DNA from 2 places in the Mycobacterium haemophilum DSM 44634 genome. Region 2 is predicted to be linked to the other one. Evidence: riboswitches for the same ligand, from Rfam matches in the RefSeq annotation. Region 2 holds a riboswitch; the other holds the start of a gene.
What was found. A riboswitch is a leader RNA that binds a small molecule or an ion and turns the genes downstream of it on or off. The one in region 2 is predicted to bind cobalamin.
Positions count from the first base shown of each region.

Region 1 (11,649 bases), 1.8 Mb from region 2:
TCGGCAACATGGGCGCGCGTGGGCTGCCGCCGAACGTACCGTTGGGCAAAGTGACCAATCCTGCGGCTGGTCCGGGATTGGCCTGCTGGGCGGTTCCGGCCAATCCCAGGGTTCCGGCTCCTTGATCCGATGCGGTCGCGAAGCGCCGCCGCCGCGATGGAGATTGTTCCCGGGGCGTGGTCGCGACCGCGGGCGCCTCGGTGTCCTCGGGCGCCGGCGCCTGCCGTCGGGTGCTGGTGCCCGCCGCCCTCCTGGCGGTCGACGGCAGGCCACCCGCCAGGTACCCGAAGCTTTCCGTGCCCGCACCGGTCACCGGCGGTGGTGCGGGAGTCGGCGGCGGCCAGGCGTGACGACCGGCGCTCCCGCGGCCGCGGGAGCCGGCGCCGGGGTCAGAGCTGGGCTCGGCGTCGGAGGCGGGACGACCGGGGCAACCGCTGCTGCGACGGGCGGGGCGACCGGCAGCGCGGCTGGCGCCACGCCGACCAGGCCCGCCAGCCCCGACAACCCCGCGAAACTGCCTGCTGCACCCGCGGTGGCGACCGCCAACGGAGCGGTCAACAGCGGCAAAACAGCCGGGAGCAGCGCAAGTGACTGTTCAATCAGGGTCTTAACCAACGCGATGGTATCGGTGATGATCGTGCCAATGGCTTCGATGGTGGTGAACAGCAGGGTGAAACCGATCGTCGCCGGATTGCCCGACGCAAACGCCGCTGCAAGATCGGCCCCGATAAAGGCGAAGGTCTGGGACAGATAGCCGACATATGAACCGATGTCCATCGGGGTGCCGAGGGCGAACGCGATGTTGAACGGGCTGAGGAAGCTCAACGGATTGCCGAGCGAAGGCAGCCACGGATCAAATCCGGAAAACATCGCTTGGAAGAAAGGGGTGTTCGTCAGCGAGGTGATGAGCGGTTGAACCACATTGTTGTAGAAGTCGGTGTAGCCGATCCGCTGCAACCATTGCAACCATCGTTGAACCTCGGGGGGCTGGGCGGGGGCTGCCGGCGACGGCTGGTCGGTATCGGCCGCCGGCGCGTCGGTTTCCATGATCTGGGGCGCGGCGATGGTCTCCGGCGCGGAATCCACCGCCAGCGTTGAGACCGCCTGATAGGTGCCCATCGCGGTGGCGGCCTCGATCCACATCCGCACGTAGTCGGTTTCGTTACGCGCGATCGGGATGGTGTTGATACCGAAGAAGTTCGTGACCACCAACACCGTGTGGGCGGTGCGGTTGGCGGCTAGCTCAGCCAAGGTCGGCATCACCGCCAGGGCGGTGGTGTAGGCGGTGGCCGCGGTTTCGTGTTGGACGGCCATCACCGCGCTGTCGACGCTGGCTTGCATCAGCCACCCCAGATACGGCAGATAGGCGATCACGTACGCCTCGGCGGCCGAGCCGTCCCAGGCGCCAACCTGTACCACCACCAACAGCGCGACCAGCTCGTCGGCCGTCTCGGCGTACACGATGCTCAACGAGCGCCACGCTGCGGCCGCCACCAGCAGCGGACCGGGCCCCGGGCCGCTGCGCAGCTGCGCCGAGTGCACCTCCGGCGGTGACGCCATCCAGATCGGCGTGCTCATCGCGAGCCACCCGCGAACGGGTGCGATTCAATGCTCGGGGCGGCGGCCGGGCCGCCGGATAGCAGTTGCAGCGTCATGGCGAGGCAGCTCTCTCGGGGTGCACCGCCCCGGGTTGGCAGGACACGATGACGCGAGTCTCCTGGCTCTCGGATCGCCGCTTGCCTCGCCTTCCAGCCCGTTCAACTGATTGGGCCGTGGCCTACGAGGGTCGCTCCCCGATTACAGTGGCGGGACCGCGCCGGCTTTGCACCGGCTTCCTGCATCGTCATCGCCTTTACGAGCAATAGTGTGCCATGGACCCGATGGAGTGTGACCGACCCCGATGCCACGTCCCCCCTGGGCGGCCCTCACCGTGGCCACCAGCCTGACGCTCGCCGTGGCCGGCTGCGCGAGCCCCGCTGGCCCGTCTGACACCAACGCCGCGCCCGATGCCGGCTGCCTGACTGACTTCAGCCCGGACACCGACTACTTCCCCGATAAGGTGACGGTCACCGACGCCACGAATTTCACCATCAGCTACCACAACAGTTACCAAATCCTGACGGTCAAGCACCCGTATCCGGGCGGTTCACCCGAGTCGTATGTGCTGGTGCGCTGCGGCGCACCGGCCCCGAAGCTAACCGGCGACCTGGCGCACGCACAACAGATCACGGTGCCGGTCACCAGGCTGTATTCGGCGTCGACCACCCATCTGGGGATGATCACCGAACTAGAGCAGACCGACGTGCTCGCCGGTGTCGCCGAGACCGCCAACGTCGTCAACCCGCAGCTCCGCCGACGCGTGACCGCCGGGAAGATCGCCGAGTATGCGCCGGGTCAGCAGGTCAACGTGGAGGCGGTGATCGCCGGCCACCCCGATGTGTTGGTAACCCAGGGCGTCGACGATCCGAGTTATGCCAAGCTGCGTGACGCCGGCGTCGACGTGGTTGCCGACGCCGAATGGCTAGAGGCCACCCCGTTGGGTCGCGCGGAATGGGTGAAGGTGTTCGCCGCGTTGACCGGCACCGAGAAGAAAGCCGCCGAACTCTACAACCAACTGCGGGGCGACTACCACACGATGGCGAACAAAACCGCCAAGATGCAGCCCACCCAGGTGCTGCCCGGAACCCTGTCTCAGGGCGCCTGGTCAGTGCCGGCGGGCGGTGACTATGCCGGCCGGCTGATCGTCGACGCCGGCGGTAGCTATCCGTGGGCCGATTACCAGCGCACCGGAAACCTGCAGCTGAGCTTCGAATCGGTCTACGCCGAAGCCGGGCAGGCGCCGGTGTGTCTGGTCACTAGTGACTGGAAAACCCTCGACGAAGCGCTGGCGGCCGACAACCGCTACGGCGAGCTGGCTGCGGTGCGCACCGGCCAAGTCTGGTCAGCGACCAAGGCGATCGGCCCCGGCGGCGGTAACGACTATTGGGAGCGCGGTGTGGCGCGCCCTGATCTGGTGCTCGGAGATCTGGTGGCGATCCTGCATCCCGAACTCGCCGCCAACCACCCGTTCGAGTTCTACCGGCAGGTGCCCCGCCGGTGACCGCGACCACACCGGCGACGACCATGCCGCTCCGGCTGAGCCGGGCGGCGGCTGTGCTGACGCTGCTGGCGGTAACTGTGGTGCTCCTGGCCGTGCTGGCGCTTGCGGTTGGGCCGGTGCGGGTGCCGCTGCCCGACACGATCCGGGTCCTGGTCGGCGCGCAACCGTCGGACCCACGCTGGCAGGTCGTCGTGGCCAACATGCGCCTGCCGCGGGTGCTGACCGCGATCGCTGCCGGAAGCGCCCTGGCGGTGGCGGGGCTGCAAATGCAGACGTTGTTTCGCAATACCCTGGCGGACCCGTATGTGCTGGGTGTGTGCTCCGGTGCATGCTTGGGCGTCGCTGTAGCGGTGATCGTGGGTGCCGGCTCGGGTGCCGGCTTCATCGCGGGGCTGGCCGGAGCCGGTCGGGCCGGCACGGTGGTGGCGGCGGTAGTGGGGGCCGCCCTCGTGCTGGCGGTGGTCCTGACGCTTGCTCACTGGGTGCGTTCGGCGGCGACGCTGCTGCTGATCGGCGTGATGGTGGGCGCGGCCGGTACCGCGGCCACCAGCGTGCTGGTCGTCTACGCCGATCCGCGGCGCATCCAGCAGTATCTGCTGTGGGGACTGGGTAGCTTCGCCGGCACCAGCTGGTCTGACCTGCGGCTGCTGCTGCCGCTAACCGCGTCGGGGTTGGTCGCGGCAGCGCTGACCATCCGTCCTCTTAACGCCCTGTTGCTCGGCGAGGGGTATGCCCGCACGATGGGCATCGATGTGCGGCGGGCCCGGGTGATTACCGTGGCCTCCGGGTCGCTGTTGGCCGGTGTGACGACCGCCTTCTGCGGGCCGATCGCGTTTGTCGGGCTCGTGGTACCGCATGTGTCGCGGATCGCGTTGGGCACCTCCGATCACCGCGTCGTACTTCCCGGAGTGGTGCTGATGGGTGCGGCCGTGGCGCTGGGCTGCGCGGTCGTCACCCAACTTCCGGGAACCGCCGCGGCGCTGCCGGTTAACGCGATTACCGCGCTGATCGGGGCACCAATCGTCGTGGCTGTGCTGATGGGCAGCCGCCGCGGCTGGGGAATGCAGCGATGAGCGCCAGGACGGCGGTCGAGTTGCGTGACCTGGCTATCGGCTACCGCCGCCGCCGGCGCGGCACCACCAGCATCGCCGCGGGCCTACACGCGCTCGCGCACCGCGGCGAGCTCACCGCGCTGCTAGGCCCGAACGGCTGCGGCAAGTCCACGCTGATCCGCACCCTCTGCGCGCTGCAACCCGCGTTGGGCGGCCACATCGTCGTTGACGGAACGGATCTGGCCCGGCTCGCGCCCGGCGAACTGGCCCGACGAGTGGCGGTCGTGCTCACCGACCGGATCGACCCCGGCCTGCTCTCAGCGCGAGAACTTGTTGGCCTGGGACGCATCCCGCACCTGGGCTATCGCGCCCGGCTGACGTCGGCCGACCACGCCGTCGTCGACTGGGCGCTGAGTGCGGTGGAAGCCCAACACTTGGCCGCGCGGCCCGCCGCGGAACTCTCCGACGGGGAACTTCAGCGGGTGCTCACCGCCCGCGCTCTCGCGCAGCAGCCCTGTTTGCTGGTGCTCGACGAGCCGACGGCCTTCCTGGACGTGTCATCCCGCGCCGGCTTGGTCGAGATGTTGCGCACCCTGGCCCGCGAACATGACCTTGCGATCGTCATGTCAACGCACGAGCTCGAACTCGCGCTGCGCGTCGCTGACCGGGTGTGGTTGTTCGATGCCGACGGCGGGCTGCGCGACGCGATACCCGAAGAACTCATGCTCGCTGGACACGTCGGTGCTCTGTTCGACCGCGACACACTGCGGTTCGATCCCGCCGTCGGAGCGTTCGTGTTCCGAGGCCCAACCGGGAGAAGCGCACGCGTCGAGGCAGCTGATCCGCTACGCGCAGCGCTACAGCGCGTGCTCAGCAGAGAAGGCTGGAGCATCCGCGAACCTGCCGAGATCATGCTCACCGCAACAGATTCCGATACGATCACACTGCACACCGACGCCCACAGTGCGACACCGGCCACACTGAGCACCCTGCCAGCGCTGCTGCGCAGCCTGCCAGACAGCAATCGCAATTGCATACCGACGGCGGAGGCCGCCGCGGTGCTGCACGAATTATCAGACGTGGGACCATCTTTCGCTATCGGGACCGGGACGATCGCGCAGGACGGCTGGTGGCCCGTGCAACAGCTCTACACCGACACGACGCTGCTGGACGGCATCATCACCAGCGTACAGGCCCGCAGCGACGCCCCAGACCGTCGAGTTGCGGTCTCAACGTTCGTTCTCGGCTTCGCTGCGCGGCTCTGGTCGATCGGGGTCGGAGCCCTGGCCGGGTACCAACTCGTCCCGGACTTGGCTGCCGACCAGCTGATGTTTCGGGAAGATGGCGGGCAGATCCTGCTGCACATCGAGCACCCGGTCGCCTGGCGTGGCGATGACCTGGAGTCCATGCTGGCCAATGTGGTCCTCGAGTCGCATATCACGCCGCTCACCGCGGCGGTGCGCCAGCTGGCGCCGATCTCGGAAAAACTGTTGCGCGGCAATGCGGCGTCCGCGCTGCTCGGCGCCGCCCGAATGTTCGACCGCCGGCACGGCGATGTCACGCCCGGCCCCGCATGGCAGCTGGCCGTCCGCTTGGCGCGAGCGTGCGGCTAGCTTCACGTTCGGGCGCGAGCGTGCGGCCAGCTTCACGTTCGCCGGCACGCAGAGAACAACTGGGAGGTGTCGTGGCAGCAGACTCGGTGTTCGACTTCGTCGATGTGGTTGTTGAGCGGGATCAGGTGCGCGCGTTGGACGGGTTCACTGCCGCCGTTCCCGGGCAGGGCGTGACGGCGGTGTTCGGACCGTCGGGATCAGGCAAGTCGACCCTACTACGGTTGTGCAATCGACTAGAGGTGCCGACTAGCGGTCGAGTGTCGTTCTGCAGCAAAGACATCGGCGACGTCGACCCACTGTGGCTGCGACGCCGGGTGGGTATCTGCTTCCAGCGCCCCACACCATTTCCTGGCACCGTGGCCGACAACCTTCGAGTCGCCGATCCCGCTGCGTCCGACTCGCGGATGCGCGAAACGCTGGCGCGGGTGGGTCTCATCGGATCAGGGTCCGGATCATGGTTGGACCGCGATGCCAGCGCGCTGTCGGGCGGCGAGGCGCAACGCATGTGCTTGGCCCGCACCCTGATGGCGCAACCGCAAGTGCTGCTGCTCGATGAACCCACCTCCGCCGTTGACGCCGAGGCGGCCGAGGTGATCGAGCGCGCGGTGCGCGAACTGGCCGAGGTCGACAAGATTCCGGCTCTCTGGGTCACCCACGACCCGGCACAGGTGGAGCGGGCCGCCGACCGCGTCTTGCGGATCGAGCGGGGCCGCTGCCTCGGACTTGGTCCAGTGACTCGTGAGCACGGCGACGGGCAGGTGACGCAGTGAGCGGCGAGGTCGGGTGGCTTGGGCTGGCGACATCGCTGGCGTTGGTGGCGTTTGCCGCGGCAGTCTCCCGGTGGCAGCGGTTGGGGATGGAGCGGCAGGTGGTGTGGGCGGCAGCGCGCGCGCTGGCGCAGTTGCTGCTCGTCGGGGGCGCCTTGACATTGTTGTTTGCGCCTGGCCGCTCGCTGTGGTGGTCGTGGGCGTGGACTGCCGCCATGGTCGGTTATGCCGGAGATGTCGCCCGTCGACGCGCACCGGAAGTTCCTCGGCTGGCGCCGTTGGCCATCGTCGCGCTCGCCGCGGCGGCGGTAGTCACGCTGGGCGTGCTGTTCGGGCTCCGCGTGTTCCCACTGCAGGCCCGAACCTTGGTGCCGATCGCCGGGATGATGATTGGCAATTCGATGACCGCCATCGTGCTGGTGGCTCGGCGTCTGCTCGACGAACTGCGCGACAAACGTGACGAGGTCGAAGCCCGGCTCGCCCTCGGCCAACCGTCCCGCCTGGCCGCTACCCCCTACCTGCGCGTCGCCTTGCGGTCGGCGATTTCCCCGCAGATCGAAACCACCAAAGCCACCGGACTGGTGTTCCTCCCCGGTGCCATGACCGGACTCATCCTCGCCGGTGTACCCCCGGTGCAGGCTGTGCTGGTCCAGGCGGTGGTGATGTTCCTCATCCTTGGCTCGGTCACGGCGACCACCGTCGTGGTCGCTCTGGGCCTGGTCCGCCTGGTGTTTACCCGTGACCACCGACTGCGGCCGCTCGGTCAACGGCTCGACGCCTCCGCTGCCGGCGGCCGGGCGCACCGAACCAAGCCATGACCCTGCTTGCACCTGCCGCCCGGCAGTTACTAGGATATGCAAGTATCACGTCGTTACTTCCGCACACTTGAGGGCACTCATGACCACACTGATTCCGCATTTCATCGATGGACAGCGCACCGCCGGCCAGTCCACCCGCACCGGTGACGTCTTCAACCCCAGCACCGGCCAGGTCCAAGCCAAGGTAGCGATGGCCGGCAAGGCCGACGTCGACGCCGCGGTGACATCGGCCGCCCAGGCCCAAAAGTGCTGGGCCGCGTGGAATCCACAGCGGCGCGCTCGGGTGCTGATGCGATTCGTTGAACTGGTCAACGACAATGGCGACGAGCTGGCCGAGTTACTGTCCCTCGAGCACGGCAAGACACTGGCCGATGCCCGTGGCGACATCCAGCGCGGTATCGAAGTGATCGAGTTCTGCATCGGGATCCCGCACCTGCTTAAGGGAGAGTTCAGCGATAACGCTGGTCCGGGTATCGACGTCTATTCGCTGCGCCAGCCCCTGGGCGTGGTCGCGGGTATCACCCCGTTCAACTTCCCGGCGATGATCCCGTTGTGGAAGGCCGGTCCCGCCCTGGCGTGCGGAAATGCGTTCATTCTCAAGCCAAGCGAGCGCGACCCGTCGGTCCCGCTGCGATTGGCCGAGCTGTTCATCGAGGCGGGCCTGCCCCCCGGTGTGTTTCAGGTCGTGCACGGCGACAAGGAAGCCGTCGACGCCATCCTGAACCACCCCGACATCAAGGCGGTCGGTTTCGTCGGCAGCTCCGATATCGCCCAGTACATCTACGCGGGCGCCGCGGCGACCGGTAAGCGGTCGCAGTGCTTCGGCGGCGCCAAGAACCACATGATCGTGATGCCGGACGCGGACCTGGATCAGGCCGTCGATGCGCTAATCGGTGCCGGATACGGCAGCGCCGGCGAACGTTGTATGGCGATCAGCGTCGCGGTGCCAGTCGGCGAGCAGACAGCGGAACGGTTGCGCGCCAGGCTTATTGAGCGAATCAACAATTTGCGGGTGGGGCACAGCCTGGACCCGAAAGCCGACTACGGTCCGTTGGTCACCGAGGCCGCGTTGACCCGAGTGCGTGACTACATCGATCAGGGTGTGGCCGCCGGCGCCGAAATTGTCGTCGACGGCCGTCAACGCTCCAGCGACGACCTGACCTTTGGCGAATCGAAGCTAGACGGCGGCTTTTTCATCGGGCCGACACTGTTCGACCATGTCACCCCAGACATGTCGATCTACACCGACGAGATCTTCGGGCCCGTGCTGTGCATGGTGCGAGCCCACGATTACGAAGAAGCATTGCGGCTGCCCTCGGAGCACGAATACGGCAACGGCGTGGCGGTCTTCACCCGCGACGGCGACACCGCCCGTGATTTCGTGTCCCGGGTGCAGGTGGGCATGGTCGGTGTCAACGTGCCGATCCCGGTCCCGGTGGCCTATCACAGCTTCGGCGGCTGGAAGCGTTCTGGCTTCGGCGACCTCAACCAGCACGGGCAGGCGTCGATCCAGTTCTACACCAAGGTCAAGACCGTCACATCGCGGTGGCCCTCGGGCATCAAGGACGGCGCCGAATTCGCAATCCCAACAATGGATTAAGGCCGGCAGCCGCATGCAGTTCCTTTCCCTGAACGATGACGAGCGGGTGATCACCGAGACGGCAGCCGCGTTCGCCGCCAAGCGCCTAGCCCCACACGCCCTGGAATGGGATGCCACCAAGCATTTTCCGGTGGATGTGTTACGTGAAGCCGCCCAGCTCGGCATGGCGGCGATCTACTGTCGCGACGATGTCGGCGGCAGCGGGCTACGTCGACTCGACGGGGTACGCATTTTCGAGCAGTTGGCTACCGCGGACCCGACGACCGCGGCGTTCCTATCCATCCACAATATGTGCGCGTGGATGATCGACAGGTTCGGCACCGCTGAACAACGCAAAATTTGGATTCCGCGGTTGGCGTCGATGGATGTCATGGCCAGCTACTGTCTGACCGAGCCCGGCGCCGGCTCCGATGCCAGCGCTTTGAGCACTCGCGCCGTTAAACACGGTGGCGACTATGTCCTCGACGGCGTCAAACAATTCATCTCCGGCGCCGGAACGTCCGATGTGTACCTGGTGATGGCTCGCACCGGAGGTCCAGAAAGACCTGGCCCGCGTGGAATATCGGCGTTCGTCATCGAAAAGGGTACTCCGGGGCTGAGTTTCGGTGCCGCCGAAGAGAAGATGGGTTGGCATGCGCAACCTACCGCGCAAGTGGTGCTAGACGGGGTGCGGATACCCGCCGACGCGATGTTGGGCGGCGTCGACGGCGAGGGCTCCGGCTTCGGAATTGCGATGAACGGCCTCAACGGCGGCCGGCTCAATATCGCGGCCTGCTCACTGGGCGGCGCACAATCGGCCTTCGACAAAGCGGGAACATATGTGCGCGATCGGCAGGCCTTCGGCGCTACGCTGCTCGACGAGCCCACGATCCGTTTCACCCTGGCCGACATGGCTACTGGGCTCGAAACGTCGCGAATGTTGTTATGGCGGGCCGCGACTGCACTAGACAATGACGACGCCGACAAGGTCGAGCTGTGCGCGATGGCCAAACGCTACGTCACCGATACTTGCTTCGATGTCGCGGACAAGGCCTTGCAGCTGCACGGCGGCTACGGCTACCTGCGCGAGTATGGGTGCGAGAAGATCGTCCGCGATCTGCGGGTGCATCGAATTCTGGAAGGGACCAACGAGATCATGCGAGTGGTCATCGGTCGCGCCGAGGCCGCACGATTCCGGGCCACCACGTAGAAAGGCAGCAATGACAGAGCTTTTCACGATCGCATTCTTAGGGCTGGGCAACATGGGCGCGCCAATGTCGGCTAATCTGGTCGCCGCCGGCCATACCGTGCGCGGGTATGACCCGGCACCCACAGCGGCGACGGCGGCGGCCTCGACTGGCGTTTCACTGTTCGACAGCGCTGCCGACGCGGTAGCTGAGGCCGACGTGGTCATCACCATGCTGCCCAACGGTGACGTGGTCAAACGCTGCTACGCCGAGGTGCTGCCCGCCGCGCGGCAGGGTGCACTGCTAATCGACAGCTCGACGATCTCGGTCAGCGACGCCCGCGAGGTGCACGCGCTGGCCGGCTCGCACGGCTTGCCTCAACTTGACGCACCAGTTTCCGGCGGGGTGAAGGGTGCGGTGGCCGGCACGCTGGCCTTCATGGTGGGCGGTGCCGAGTCCGCCGTGCAGCGAGCCCGTCCGGTGCTAGAACCGATGGCGGGCAAGGTCATTCACTGCGGCGCCGCCGGCGCGGGGCAAGCCGCCAAGGTGTGCAACAACATGGTGCTGGCGGTGCAGCAGATCGCGATTTCAGAAGCGTTCGTGCTGGCCGATAAGCTTGGGCTGTCGGCTCAGTCGTTGTTCGACGTCATCACCGGCGCGACCGGCAATTGCTGGGCGGTGCACACCAATTGCCCGGTGCCGGGCCCAGTGCCGACATCGCCGGCCAACAACAACTTCAAGCCGGGCTTCGCGACCGCGCTGATGAACAAGGACCTGGGCCTGGCGATGGATGCGGTGGCCACCACTGGTTCGGCGGCCCCGTTGGCCAGCCATGCGGCCGAGATCTATGCCAAGTTCGCCGCCGAACACGGCGCCTTAGACTTCAGCGCGGTGATCGAGATGCTGCGCGGTCGCTAAACAGCCGCCGGTCACCGCAGCGCAGCCGAGTCGGTGTGCCACAGTGTGTCACACCGTGGTACGTTGGGTCTGTGGCCGATCACTTCACCTTGCGACTAGCTCCCGGGCTGCGGCAGCGACTCAGCGACGGAGCACGGCGCGCTCACATGCCCGAACGCACCCTTGCGCAGCGCTACGTCGAGGAAGGCCTGCGCCACGATGCGCATCCATTGATCCAGTTTCTCGATGGGCCGAGTGGACGCCGGGCGAGCCTGGTCGGTCGCGGGCTGAATGTCTGGGAGGTTGTCGCCACCGTCCGCGACAACGAGGGGTCGATTAACGAGGCGGCCGAGTACCTGCAGATACCAATCGGGCTGGTGGAGGCGGCAGTAGCCTACTACGGCGAGTACCGCGACGAGGTCGACGCCGAGATCGAGCTCAATGAGGCCGAGTATGAACGTGGCCGTGCGGCAGCCATTGCTGGCGAACAGGCTCTGCGCGGTTGAAGGCACTACTCGACGAGCAGCTATCCCCACAGATCGCTGTGTTGCTACGCAACGCCGGTTATGACGTGCTCGCCGTCGCTGATCGCGACGACCTGCTGGGATGCAGCGACAGGATCGTTTTCGAGATCGC
Region 1 covers NZ_CP011883.2:799,777-811,425, reverse strand. The annotation lists gene B586_RS22670 (PPW family C-terminal domain-containing PPE protein) at 1-313, opposite strand, end outside; gene B586_RS03900 (PPE family protein) at 310-1,578, opposite strand; cobalamin riboswitch at 1,691-1,879, opposite strand; gene B586_RS03895 (ABC transporter substrate-binding protein) at 1,901-3,100, shown strand; gene B586_RS03890 (FecCD family ABC transporter permease) at 3,124-4,173, shown strand; gene B586_RS19835 (ABC transporter ATP-binding protein) at 4,170-5,765, shown strand; gene B586_RS03880 (ABC transporter ATP-binding protein) at 5,825-6,535, shown strand; gene B586_RS03875 (ABC transporter permease) at 6,532-7,350, shown strand; gene B586_RS03870 (CoA-acylating methylmalonate-semialdehyde dehydrogenase) at 7,430-8,950, shown strand; gene B586_RS03865 (acyl-CoA dehydrogenase family protein) at 8,964-10,139, shown strand; gene mmsB (3-hydroxyisobutyrate dehydrogenase) at 10,150-11,034, shown strand; gene B586_RS03855 (hypothetical protein) at 11,106-11,519, shown strand; gene B586_RS03850 (DUF5615 family PIN-like protein) at 11,516-11,649, shown strand, end outside.
Region 1: another riboswitch for cobalamin. It lies ahead of B586_RS03900 (PPE family protein); the one in region 2 lies ahead of metE (5-methyltetrahydropteroyltriglutamate--homocysteine S-methyltransferase).

Region 2 (11,649 bases):
CAGGTCGTCCAATACCTCCATGTGTGAGCGCGCCGCCTCGATGGATGTGACGTCGGCGTCCAGGTCGGCGATAGCTCCAATCACCTCGCCGAACTCTGAGTAGCACAGATGAGTGTGGATCTGCGTCGAGTCGGCAACCCCCGAGGTCGCTAGGCGGAAAGCCCTTACCGCCCAACGTAAGTACTGGTCTTGATCAGCGCGGCGCAGTGGCAGCAGCTCACGTAGGGCGGGCTCGTCGACCTGGATGATCGCGATCCCGGCGGACTGTAGATCCACGGTCTCATCGCGAATCGCCAGTGCCACTTGGTTCGCGGTGTCGGCCAGCGGCTGGTCGTCGCGAACGAACGACCAGGCCAAGATCGTGACCGGTCCGGTCAACATGCCCTTCACCGGTTTGTCGGTCAGGGACTGTGCGTAGGTGATCCACTCGATTGTCATCGGGTGGGGCCGGGACACGTCGCCGTAGAGGATCGGCGGACGTACGCAACGGCTGCCGTAGGACTGCACCCAGCCGTGCTGTGTGGCGACGAAGCCCTCCAGCTGCTCGGCGAAGTACTGCACCATGTCGTTGCGCTCCGGCTCGCCATGGACCAGTACATCGAGCCCGAGTTGCTCCTGCAGCTTAATGACTTCGGCGACTTCTTTTTTCATCCTGCTGATGTACTCGGCCTCGTCGATCTCAGCGGCCCGCAGCGCCGCGCGCGCCTTGCGGATCGTCGATGTCTGCGGGTAGGAGCCGATCGTCGTGGTCGGCAGCGGCGGCAGGTGTAGGCGCGCGTCCTGGCTGGCGCGGCGCTGCGCGGCCTCGCCGCGGTGCGCACCGGACGAGACGATCGAGTCGATACGCGCACGGACCTGCCCGTTGTGCAGCCGCGGATCGCTGCGCCGCGAGGCAACGGCGGCATTGGACGCCGCGATTTCATCGGCGACCGCGTCGCGCCCGTCGCGAAGTGCGCGTGCCAGCACGACGACTTCGGCCACCTTTTCCGCACCGAACGCCAGCCAGCTGCGCAAGTTGTCGTCCAGGTCGGTTTCTAGTTCCAGCGAATACGGCACGTGCAGCGTGGAGCACGACGTCGAAACAGTAACGGTGGCTGCCGAACCCAGCAGGGTCGCCAGCTTGCCCAACGCAGATTCCAGGTCGGTGCGCCAGATATTGCGTCCGTCGACGATGCCGGCGACCAGAGTCTTGGTAGACAGCTCGGGCACGGCGGCCACCGCGGTCTGCGCACCGGCGACCAGGTCGATGCCAATCGCCTCGATGGGTGTGCGGGCCAGCCCCGCCAAGGAAGCACCGGGATCACCGAAGTAAGTGGCTACGTAGATGGCGGGTCGGTTGCTCACTGAGCCGAGCGCGTTGTACACCGCCTCCGCCAAGGCCGGCGCATCGGGGGACAGATCAGCCACCAGCGCCGGCTCATCGAATTGCACCCATTGCGCGCCATTCTCGGCGAGTAGCGACAGCAGCTCGGAGTAGATTCCCACCAGCTCCTGCAGCCGCTCGACCGGTGCGCCCCCGCCATTGATGCCCTTGCTCAGCAACAGAAAGGTGACCGGCCCGATAACGACCGGGCGGGCCGGAATCCCTTGCGCAAGTGCTTCTTTCAGCTCAGAAAGCACCTTGTCCGGGTTCAGTGTGAACGTGGTCGCGGGCTCGATCTCGGGAACCAGGTAGTGGTAGTTGGTGTCGAACCACTTCGTCATCTCCAGCGGCTCGATGTCGTCGTTGCCGCGCGCGAGCGCGAAGTACCGATCCAGGTCGTCGGGGACTTTTGTTGCCCGGGCCGGCAGCGCGCCCAGCATGACCGCGGTGTCGAGCATCTGGTCGTAGTAGGAGAAGGTGTTCACCGGTACCGAGTCCAGGCCGGCGGCGGCCAAGTCCGACCACATGTCGCGGCGCAACGACGCGGCAATGGACTCTAGTTCTGATCTGCTGATACGTCGGGCCCAATAGCCCTCGGTCGCTCGTTTGAGTTCGCGGCGCGGACCGATGCGTGGGGAGCCAGTAACTGTTGCGGTGAATGGTTGAGCGGTCACGAGTTCGTCCTTTAATTAGCAGGGTGGTCACCGCCAGCGGACGCACAGCCGATCCGATGCGGCAGCACCTAATCTATTTAGAGGTACTACCGCTAACGGCTCCGGCCAAACGCCCATTCCACGAGGCGGTGAGCCGTCGGACGCGGCGCGCCCGACACAGCCGGCAGGTCTTCGGACTCGCAGGCGCGCACCGGTAGGTGCTCCTAAAGGCCGTCGCTTCCCAGTCTCGGATTTCCTAAGACCAGTGCTTCTAGACGGCGGTCGTTCCTGCATACCGCTGCGGGACAGTCCCGGATTCTCACCGGGTTCCCTCTCGCGATGCTTCGCTAACATCACTCGATGCTGGCGCCGCGTGGTGCGGCGACAGCAGACCAGCTGCATCATCCAGGCTACCCTGCGCGCTTGGCGTGCGAAATCGATGGTTCGACAGATGGTCGAGTCACCGTCTAGTGCCGCAGCTATGGTCCACTTTAGTTCGCTGGCGCGTAGATGGGCATTCGCGGCCGCCTTGGCTTACGGGTACGGGAAGAACGGCGCTTCGGGCGATACAACAATGCTTCGGCCGAAGCAAGGGTTTACTGGCGCTGCATGTTATTGGCAGGGTCTGCGTTGTCGAGTTCGATTACGGCGCTGAGTGATTCGGCGATCTCGTCGTTGTTGTTAGGCGTGTTGGCGATGATCGCCGGTGCTGTCGTGTTGTGGTGCAGTCGCGCTGCGCACGGACTGTGGCCGCATCGGGCAAACAGTCACCACCGAGGGCGACCGCGATACACCACATCGAGCAGCATCTTGCCAGGGTCATGGCGAGCCCGCCTTGACCACCATGGCACCGCTCTCGACAGCGCTGGACGCAGCCTGGCGACCGACCGACAGACAGAGTGTCTTCCAACGCGCAGATCTTGAGATTTCAGCAGTCCAAGAATCCCCTGCAGGACAGGAACTTCCGTGCATTACCCGCAGTCAAAACCCAATGACATGAAACGTCGAAGCTAAGGCGATCTCCGTCTTAAGGGCAACGTCAGCGACTGCCTCACCGGACCGCAGTCGTCGACCAATTTGCCGACGCACATTCGACCTACGATACGGGTGCAGCTCGCACGGACCAATTCACGGGGCTGGTCGGTCCCGGCCTCGTGCCCAAGATAGGCGCCGTAGACGCGCCAACGCTGTCCTGGTCGCTGGTGTCGTGTTGCTCCTCGCTTGGTCGGCTTGGTTGAGCATGGCATTGTTGCTGGACCACTAGACCGTGGCGGCGTCCTTGAACAACCCGGCCGCGCTGGCGATCGGCGGCGGCTCCCACGAAGGCAGCTTCGACAACTCATCGGACACCTGAGCGGCATAAGTCATCATCGCTTCTTGGTTCTTGGCGCAGTACTTGCTGTATTGGTCCTCAAGGTCGGCGATGTCCGCAGCGTTTTGCCCGGCCACGTTCGTCAATATCTGCTGCACCTTCGCCGTACGGTTGCGGTACATCCTTTCCGGATGCACCGTCATCTCACGCGCACACGAAAAGGCGTCCACGAGGCACTCGATCTGTTCGTGAGTCGCAAGGATCTGGCGGATGAGGGTATCCAGCCAATCGCGAAACTTCACGGCCACCTCGGTCATCCGTATCGCTGACGTGCCTGACCACTGCTCTTCCAGACTATGGAGAGCTTGCTCGAACGGCTCGATTAACCGACTCAATCTCAGCGAACATCCAGTTTCACACAGTGTAGGCGGCACACATCGAGTTGGTACTCCGGCCGTTCCACATTGTGACGGAGAGATGCGGGTGGCGCTGAACCTGCTGTTCCGAGAGGACGCGGCCGAACACCGGGCTTTGCTGAGGAGATACTGCGGACCGAAAGCCCGGTCAAGTGCCACTTCCGCATGGCACGCACCTCGACGTCGATCGGTGACGTGCAGATTCCGCCCGGAAGCACGGTGATGCTGCTGCTGCCCGGCGCGAGCAACCGGGATGCGCGTAAATTTCAGCAACCCAACGAGTTTCGCGTTGACCGCGCCAACGTTCGCGAACATGTAGCGTTTGGGCGGGGCAACCGTTCCTGCCCCGGTGCGCCGCTGGCTCGAGCAGAGGGGCGAATTTCGCTTTACCGCATCCTCGATCGGATGTCAGACATCGCCATTCTCGAGGTGATGCACGGCCCACCGGACGCCCGTCGCGGCAACTATGACGCGACCTGGCAGCTGTGCGGGCTCACCGAGCTGCACATGGGATTTACCTCGATCGGCTGAACGCTCACCGACGTGTCCATCGGACACAGAATGAAATCACTTGTGTCACTTCGGTATCAGTGGTCACGGGCGGGGATTCTGTCGGTGGCCTCCGATAGTTTCGGGGGCATGGGTTGTGGCGCGGTCGTGGATCGGGAGGCGATCACGGCGGCCTTTGATGCGTTGGATGCTGCGGTTGATGGTGTGGCCGCGCTGGATTTTGATGCGCTGTGCGCCCGGGAGTGGTTGGTGTTGTTGGAGCGCTGTGAGCGGGTGCGCCGCAGGATACCTGCCGTCGAACACCCGATGATCAATCAGCTTGCCCGCCAAGCGACCCCCGAAGAGTTGGGCGGCACGCTTTCGCATGCGATTGCTGAGTGGACGCTGATCAGCCGCGCCGAGGCCGCCAAGCGTATCCGGGAGGCCGCCGATCTGGGGCCGCGTCGGGGCTTGACCGGTGAACCGTTGCCACCCGTCTTGGCCGCGACCGCCGCAGCACAACGCGCCGGGAAGCTCGGCGCCGGTCAGGTGGCGGTGATTCGGAAGTTCTGCCACGGGTTGCCCGGCTGGGTCGATACGGCAACCCGCGAACACGCCGAAGCGCATCTTGCGAAACTGGGCTCCCAGTTTCGGCCCGAACAATTGGCCGGGCTGGCCGATCGGCTCGCCGACTGCCTCAATCCCGACGGCACCTACAGCGACACCGACCGCGGCCGGCGGCGCGGCGTAACCTTAGGCAACCAGCAGACCGACGGCATGACGGCGCTGCACGGCTGGCTGACCCCCGAGGCCCGCGCCACGCTGGAGGCTGTGCTGGCCAAACTGGCCGCGCCCGGCATGTGTAACCCCACCGATGACACCGCATGTGTGGACGGCGCACCCAGCCAAGACGCGATCGAGCGGGATACCCGCAGCCCCGCCCAACGCAACTATGACGCCCTCACTGCCGCGTTGCGCGCCCTGCTGGCGTCGGGAAAGCTGGGTCAGCACAATGGGCTACCGGCCTCCATCATCGTGTCCACCACCCTGGCCGAGCTCGAGGCCACCGCCGGCACGGGCCTCACCGGCGGTGGCAGCATTCTGCCGATGAGTGATGTGATCCGCCTAGCGCGGCATGCCCGGCACTATCTGGCGATTTTCGACAAAGGCAAGGCGCTGGCGCTCTACCACACCAAACGGCTCGCCTCTCCCGGGCAGCGAATCGTGTTGTACGCCAAGGAACGTGGCTGCTCCGCGCCCGGCTGCACGGTGCCTGGGTACTACTGCGAAGTGCATCATGTCACCGATTACGCTCAATGCCGCAGTACCGACATCAACAACCTCACCTTCGGCTGCGGCCCCCAACACCGCCTCCTGCAACCCGGCGGCTGGACCACCCGCAAAAACACCCACGGCGACACCGAGTGGATCCCGCCCCCACACCTCGACCACGGCCAACCCCGCACCAACACCTTCTGGCACCCCGAAAAACTCCTCCGCACCGGAGACGACGATAGGGACGACGACGAAGGCGACTAGGCGTGGCCCCCCTGTGCCAACCCGGGCTCGTTAGTGATCTGCGGCGCCTCCGCAAACGGGGTCAGCAGCGACATTCATCCAATGCTTCACCTGCATAGACGTTCATCGCCCGGGCATTCTGGGCCCAGTACCGCATATATTTGGCATCCAAGGCCGCGATCGTTGGAGCGTTGTTTCCGAGTAGGTTCGTCTGGATCAGCCACGCTCTTTTGGCAACGTTATCGGCGATCACCGCTGAGGGCACTATAGAAAATGTGCCGTCTGATAGGCACGCGCGTGCGCCTGGTCAGCTTGGCTGTCGCCTCGGCAAGATTTGAGACCTCCACCAGCCAAGCCCGATACGACAGGGCGGCCTCGGCCATCCGTATCGCCGCCGGGCCCTGCCACACCTCCGTCAGCGCCTCGAGCACTGCACCGATATTCTCCGTTGCTGCACCCAGGTCACTCGCCAATTGAGACCAGTTGCGGGCGGCGGCCAGCATCGTGTTCCTTATCGGTTGGTACCGATATCTGCCGTGCTGGTGTCGTCTGCAGCTATATCTGTGCGGCGTTGGTAACCTCGGCGATTGAAAACTTATCTGTGGCGTTCGATATGGAGCCGGCAAGCTAGTCATAAATTACCGGGGTGACAATCTCCTCGACGCTCGGGTCCGTGACACCGCGAATCTGGATCGCCTGCTGCGCAGGCCCAAGGCCACCGCGGGGGCGTTGCGCAAACGCGCATCGCGCTTCTCGCTGGGCACCTCAGTGCCCCAGGATGTTCACCGCCTGGCCAAACACGCCGGGCAGTAACGCACATGCTGGGACTAGGGCACGGCGCGTCGCGCGTGGTGTGGTGGCTACCACTAACGCGCGGGTAAGCAACCGGTAATCGCGGGTAACCCGATGCCACGCAGCCTCATACGACGACGGTGCATCATCGACGATGGCGTGGACCGCGGCACCGGCTTGCTTAACGGCGAGGCTGACGCCCTCACCTGTCAGGGCGTCCTCATATCCGGCCGCGTCGCCCACCAACAGGACCCGTCCGGCGACGCGACGCGAGACAACCTGTCGCATCGGGCCGCTGCCGCGTGCCGGCCCGCGGCTGGCATTGCGCAGATGGCTTGCCAGCCATGGGAACCAGGCAAGCTCCGGTTTGCTGCGGGACAAGATCGCGACGCCGACGAGGTCCGGCTCGACCGGCGTCACGTACGCCTCACCCCAACGGGACCAATGCACTTCGACGAATTCCGACCACGCCGGTACCCGGTAATGCCAGCGCACGCCGTAGCGCCGCGGCGTTCCGGGTGTTGCGCTGATTCCGACGGCACGTCGTACCGTGGAATGTAGTCCGTCGGCCGCCACCAACCATTTGGCGCGGACACCCGCGGCCGTCACACCATGCGCGTCTTGCTGGACAGCGGTTACTCGCGCTCGGATCCATTCCGTATCTTGCTCTTTGGCGCGTGCTGCCAGCGCGGCGTGCAACGTAGTGCGCCGCACACCCCGCCCCGGCCCGGTGTGAAACCGTGCCTGCACCCGGCGATGGTCGCTCAAATAGGCGATCCCGTGCAGCGGGATGCCGGCCGGTTCGACGCCGAGCGACGTCAGTTCGGCCAGGCCGCCGGGCATCAGCCCCTCGCCGCAGGCCTTGTCGATGGGATCCTCACGCGGCTCGGCCACGATCACCGAAAGCCCTTGGCTGCGAGCGTGTAACGCGGTGGCGAGGCCTCCGGGGCCGCCGCCAACGATCAGCAGGTCGGTGTCATAGGTGGTCGTCATGTGTAGCCCAACGCGGAGTTCTCCACCCGAATTCGCACGCTCAACAACAACGCGTTAGCCAGGGTGAAACCGAGCGCCGTCAGCCACGCGGTGTGCATTAGCGGCAACGCCAAACCCTCGGCCACCACTGCAACATAGTTCGGATGGTGCAGCCATCGGTAGGGCCCGAGTCGTACCAACGGAGCATCCGGTAACACGATCACCCGAGTGTTCCACCGTCGGCCCAGCGTCGTGATGCACCACCAGCGCAGCACCTGGCTGAGCCCTGCGACTCCGAGCATTGGCCAGCCCAGCCAGCCGATGAACGGCCGGTGCAGGGCCCACGGTTCGACGATGCAACCGAGCAGCAGGGCAGTGTGCAGGCCGACCATCACCGGATAGTGCGAGTGTCCAAACTCCTTGCCGCCGTTGGCAAAGGCCCATCGCGCGTTTCGCTTGGCCACGATCAGTTCGACCAGCCGTTCGACACCTACCGCCAGGATCAGCAAGTAATACATAGCGTTACCAGCGGAGCAGGACCAGTTCGGCGGAGAAGCCCGGGCCCATGGCGATCATCAGCCCGATCGAACCCGGCGGCGGTGGGTCGGCCACGGTGCTGTTGAGGATGTCAAGTACCGAGACCGACGACAGGTTTCCGTTGTCACGCAATGAGTTCCTGGTGCGGTCGAGGGCATCTGCCGGCAGATCCAGCACATCTTCGACCGCGTCGATCACCTTGGGGCCGGCGGCGTGCAACAGCCACGTTGAGACGTCCGCTGTGGTCAGCCCGTGGTCGGCAAGGAAGCTGCGGACGTCGTCGCCCAGGTATTTCTCGACGATGGTCGAGACCTCGACGGACAGGACGATCTGAAACCCGTTGCTGCCGATGTCCCAGCCCAACACGTCTTCGGTGTCCGGGTAGGTCCGGCTGCGGGTAGCCAGCAGCTTTGGTCCGTTCGGTGCCCGGTCGGCTCCGGCAGCGACGACGACGCCGGCGCCGTCACCAAAAAGGCTGGAGGCGACGAGATTGGCCATCGAATGGTCGTCGCGCTGAACGGTCAGCGAGCACAGCTCGACCGCTAGCAAGGCGGCCACCTGGTCGGGGAAGCCGCGCAGGTAGTCATGGACACGCGCCAGCCCGGCTGCGCCAGCGACACAGCCCAAACCAAACAGGGGCACACGTTTGACATCTTGGCGCAGTCCGACCCGCGTGGCTAGCCGCCCTTCCAACGACGGAACAGTAAGCCCGGTAACCGTTGTCGAAAAGACGATATCGATCTCCGACGGCCGGACCTTGGCCTGGTCAAGCGCCGCGAGCAGCGCCTGTTCGGCCAGATCGAGGGCGATTTCGAGGAAGGCATCGTTCGCCTCGGTAAAGCTGCTCAGCTGGCCGTACCGCGACAGCGGCAGCGCGGTGTTTCGAAACTCGACCCCGCTGCTGAGAGCAAAGCGGCGAAATTCCGGACCGGCGAACTCGGTCAGTGCACTGATGGCTTCGTCCTGCGTGTACCGGTTTGGTGGGAATTTCACGGCAACACCCGCAATCGACGGATCTGCGACGGCTGTTGGTGTTTTCAAAGCTAGGCGCATTGAACCCCCCCTGTGGTCTGATTTATACAGGAAGTCACGTTGGTACCGCTGGAAGGGTTCAAACGGTTGGCGTGTTGGCCACCGCCCACCGCGCCTCAACGCACTGAGCCGACACGCCCCAGCGATTTGCTCTATTCGACTGCGGATCTTCCGATTAGGTTGGATGCTGTGCGGATTCTGCTGACCGGTGCTACCGGCAATGTGAGTTCGCGCCTGGTCGCGGCGCTGTTTGCGAGCCGCCGCCAGGTGCTGGCAGCCACCCGAAACCCGGGTCTTCTCAAGCATTTCGACTGGTCCAACCGTGTCGCACCGGTCATTTCTGACGCGTCTGATCCGGCGTTGGCGCGGGCGCCGTCTTCCCTTGCAGCAGACACCACGGGTCATCTACCTGGGTGGATTGGTGTCCAATAACGACGCGCTGTCCGATCTTGACCGCCTCGCCGAACGCGCTGCGCATTCGGCGGCTCGCAGTGGGGCTGGTGAACATCGTCTCCGGCCCGATCACCGGTGCGCTGCGTACCGGCCTCGTCATCCTGATCACCTTGATTCCGAAAGTACATCCTGCATGAATCAGCCCAGCACTTCCTCCCGGACCGACATGCGCGCTGAGCTGCGTCGCGCGATCACCAATATCGCTGTGCCACACCATGAACCACCCTCAGTCGTACGCCGACGACGCATCGTCGTCGGCGTTACATTAGTGGTTGGCGCGGCGGTGTTGGGGTTGTCGCTGCGACGCGCACCGGGTGAGTCGAGCTTCTATTGGCTGACATTGATCCTCGCGGTTGTGTGGATCACCGGTGCGGTCGTCTCGGGGCCGCTGCATCTCGGCGGCATCTGCTGGCGCGGCCGCAACCAGCGTCCGGTCATCACGGGGACGACCATCGGTCTACTGCTCGGCGGCATTTTCCTGCTGGGCGGGCTGGTCGGCAAGCAAGCTCCGGGTGTTTCGGGCTTGATCACCCGCGTGCTGCAGTTCGCCGACCACGGATCGTTTTTGCTGATCGTGCTGATCACCGTGGTCAACGCTGTCGCCGAGGAGCTGTTTTTCCGCGGCGCGCTCTATACCGCGCTGGGCCGCCACCGGCCGGTGCCGATTTCGACCGTCCTGTACGCCGCCGCGATCATGGCCGGTGGGAACCTGATGCTCACCGGTGCGGCGATCGTTCTCGGGACCGTATGCGCGTTGGAGCGCCGAGCGACCGGTGGGGTGCTGGCATCGATCCTGACCCACGTCGTGTGGGGCCTGATCATGGTTCTCACGCTTCCCCCGTTGTTCGCCGTCTAATCCTTGGGAGGCCGGTGCAGAGCGGTCAACGGTGGCTGCGAAGATGGCGAAGATGTCAAGGACCGGATTGTTCGCTTCGGCGTGGGCCGACGGCGTCCGGGTTGACGAGAGGTCGGTCAATCATGGCGGGACCGCTGCACGGGGTGCGTGTTGTTGAGCTGGCCGGCATCGGGCCGGGCCCGCACGCCGCGATGATCTTGGGGGACCTCGGCGCCGACGTGGTGCGCGTCGATCGCCCGTCGTCTGGTGCCGGGGGAGTCGTTCAGGACGCGATGCTGCGTAACCGGCGCGTGGTGATCGCCGACCTCAAATCCGACGCGGGACGCGAGCTGGTGCTCAAACTCGTCGCCAGAGCCGACGTGTTGATCGAGGGCTACCGTCCCGGCGTCACCGAACGACTTGGCCTCGGCCCCGAGCACTGCGCCGAGGTTAACGACCGGCTGGTCTACGCCCGAATGACTGGCTGGGGCCAAACCGGACCCCGCAGCCAGCAGGCAGGTCATGACATCAACTACATCTCTTTGAACGGCGTCCTGCACGCCATCGGCCGGGCGGGCGAGCGACCGGTTCCTCCACTGAACTTGGTGGGTGACTTCGGCGGCGGCTCGATGTTTTTGCTGGTCGGTATTCTGGCGGCGTTGTGGGAGCGGCAGACCTCCGGCAAAGGTCAGGTCGTTGACGCCGCGATGGTCGACGGCTCCAGCGTGCTGGTGCAGATGATGTGGGCGATGCGTGCGTCGGGCATGTGGTCCGACACGCGCGGCAGCAACATGCTCGACGGTGGCGCGCCCTACTACGACACCTACGAGTGCGCTGATGGCCGCTATGTCGCCGTCGGCGCCATCGAGCCGCAGTTCTACGCGGCCATGCTGGCCGGGCTGGGTCTGGACGCCGCCGAGCTGCCGCCGCAAAACGACCGCACCCGCTGGCCCGAAGTGCGGGCACGCTTGACCGCGGCGTTCGCTAGTCACGACCGCGATCATTGGACCAAGGTGTTCGCTGGTTCTGACGCTTGTGTGACGCCGGTGTTGGCGTTCGGCGAGGTGCGCACCGAGGCGCATATCACCGAGCGGTGCACCTTCTATGAGGTGAACGGCGGTCTGCAGCCGATGCCCGCACCGCGGTTCTCCCGCACCGCGCCGGACCGGCCCTGCCCCCCGGGCGCGCCGGTAGCCGACATCGAAGCGGTACTCAATAGTTGGGACGATTAGGGAAGGTTCGCATGGAGATCAGAGACGCCGTCGCAGCAGTCACTG
Region 2 covers NZ_CP011883.2:3,214,750-3,226,398, reverse strand. The annotation lists gene metE (5-methyltetrahydropteroyltriglutamate--homocysteine S-methyltransferase) at 1-2,037, opposite strand, end outside; cobalamin riboswitch at 2,183-2,421, opposite strand; gene B586_RS20360 (PPE family protein) at 3,277-3,762, opposite strand; partial or broken gene B586_RS15025 (cytochrome P450) at 3,841-4,275, shown strand; gene B586_RS15020 (HNH endonuclease signature motif containing protein) at 4,384-5,772, shown strand; gene B586_RS22820 (PPE domain-containing protein) at 5,834-6,004, opposite strand; gene B586_RS15015 (PPE domain-containing protein) at 5,991-6,254, opposite strand; gene B586_RS15010 (NAD(P)/FAD-dependent oxidoreductase) at 6,517-7,536, opposite strand; gene B586_RS15005 (isoprenylcysteine carboxyl methyltransferase family protein) at 7,533-8,033, opposite strand; gene B586_RS15000 (type III polyketide synthase) at 8,038-9,105, opposite strand; gene B586_RS21460 (hypothetical protein) at 9,419-9,637, opposite strand; gene B586_RS14990 (CPBP family intramembrane glutamic endopeptidase) at 9,671-10,393, shown strand; gene B586_RS14985 (CaiB/BaiF CoA transferase family protein) at 10,516-11,604, shown strand; gene B586_RS14980 (3-hydroxyacyl-CoA dehydrogenase) at 11,616-11,649, shown strand, end outside.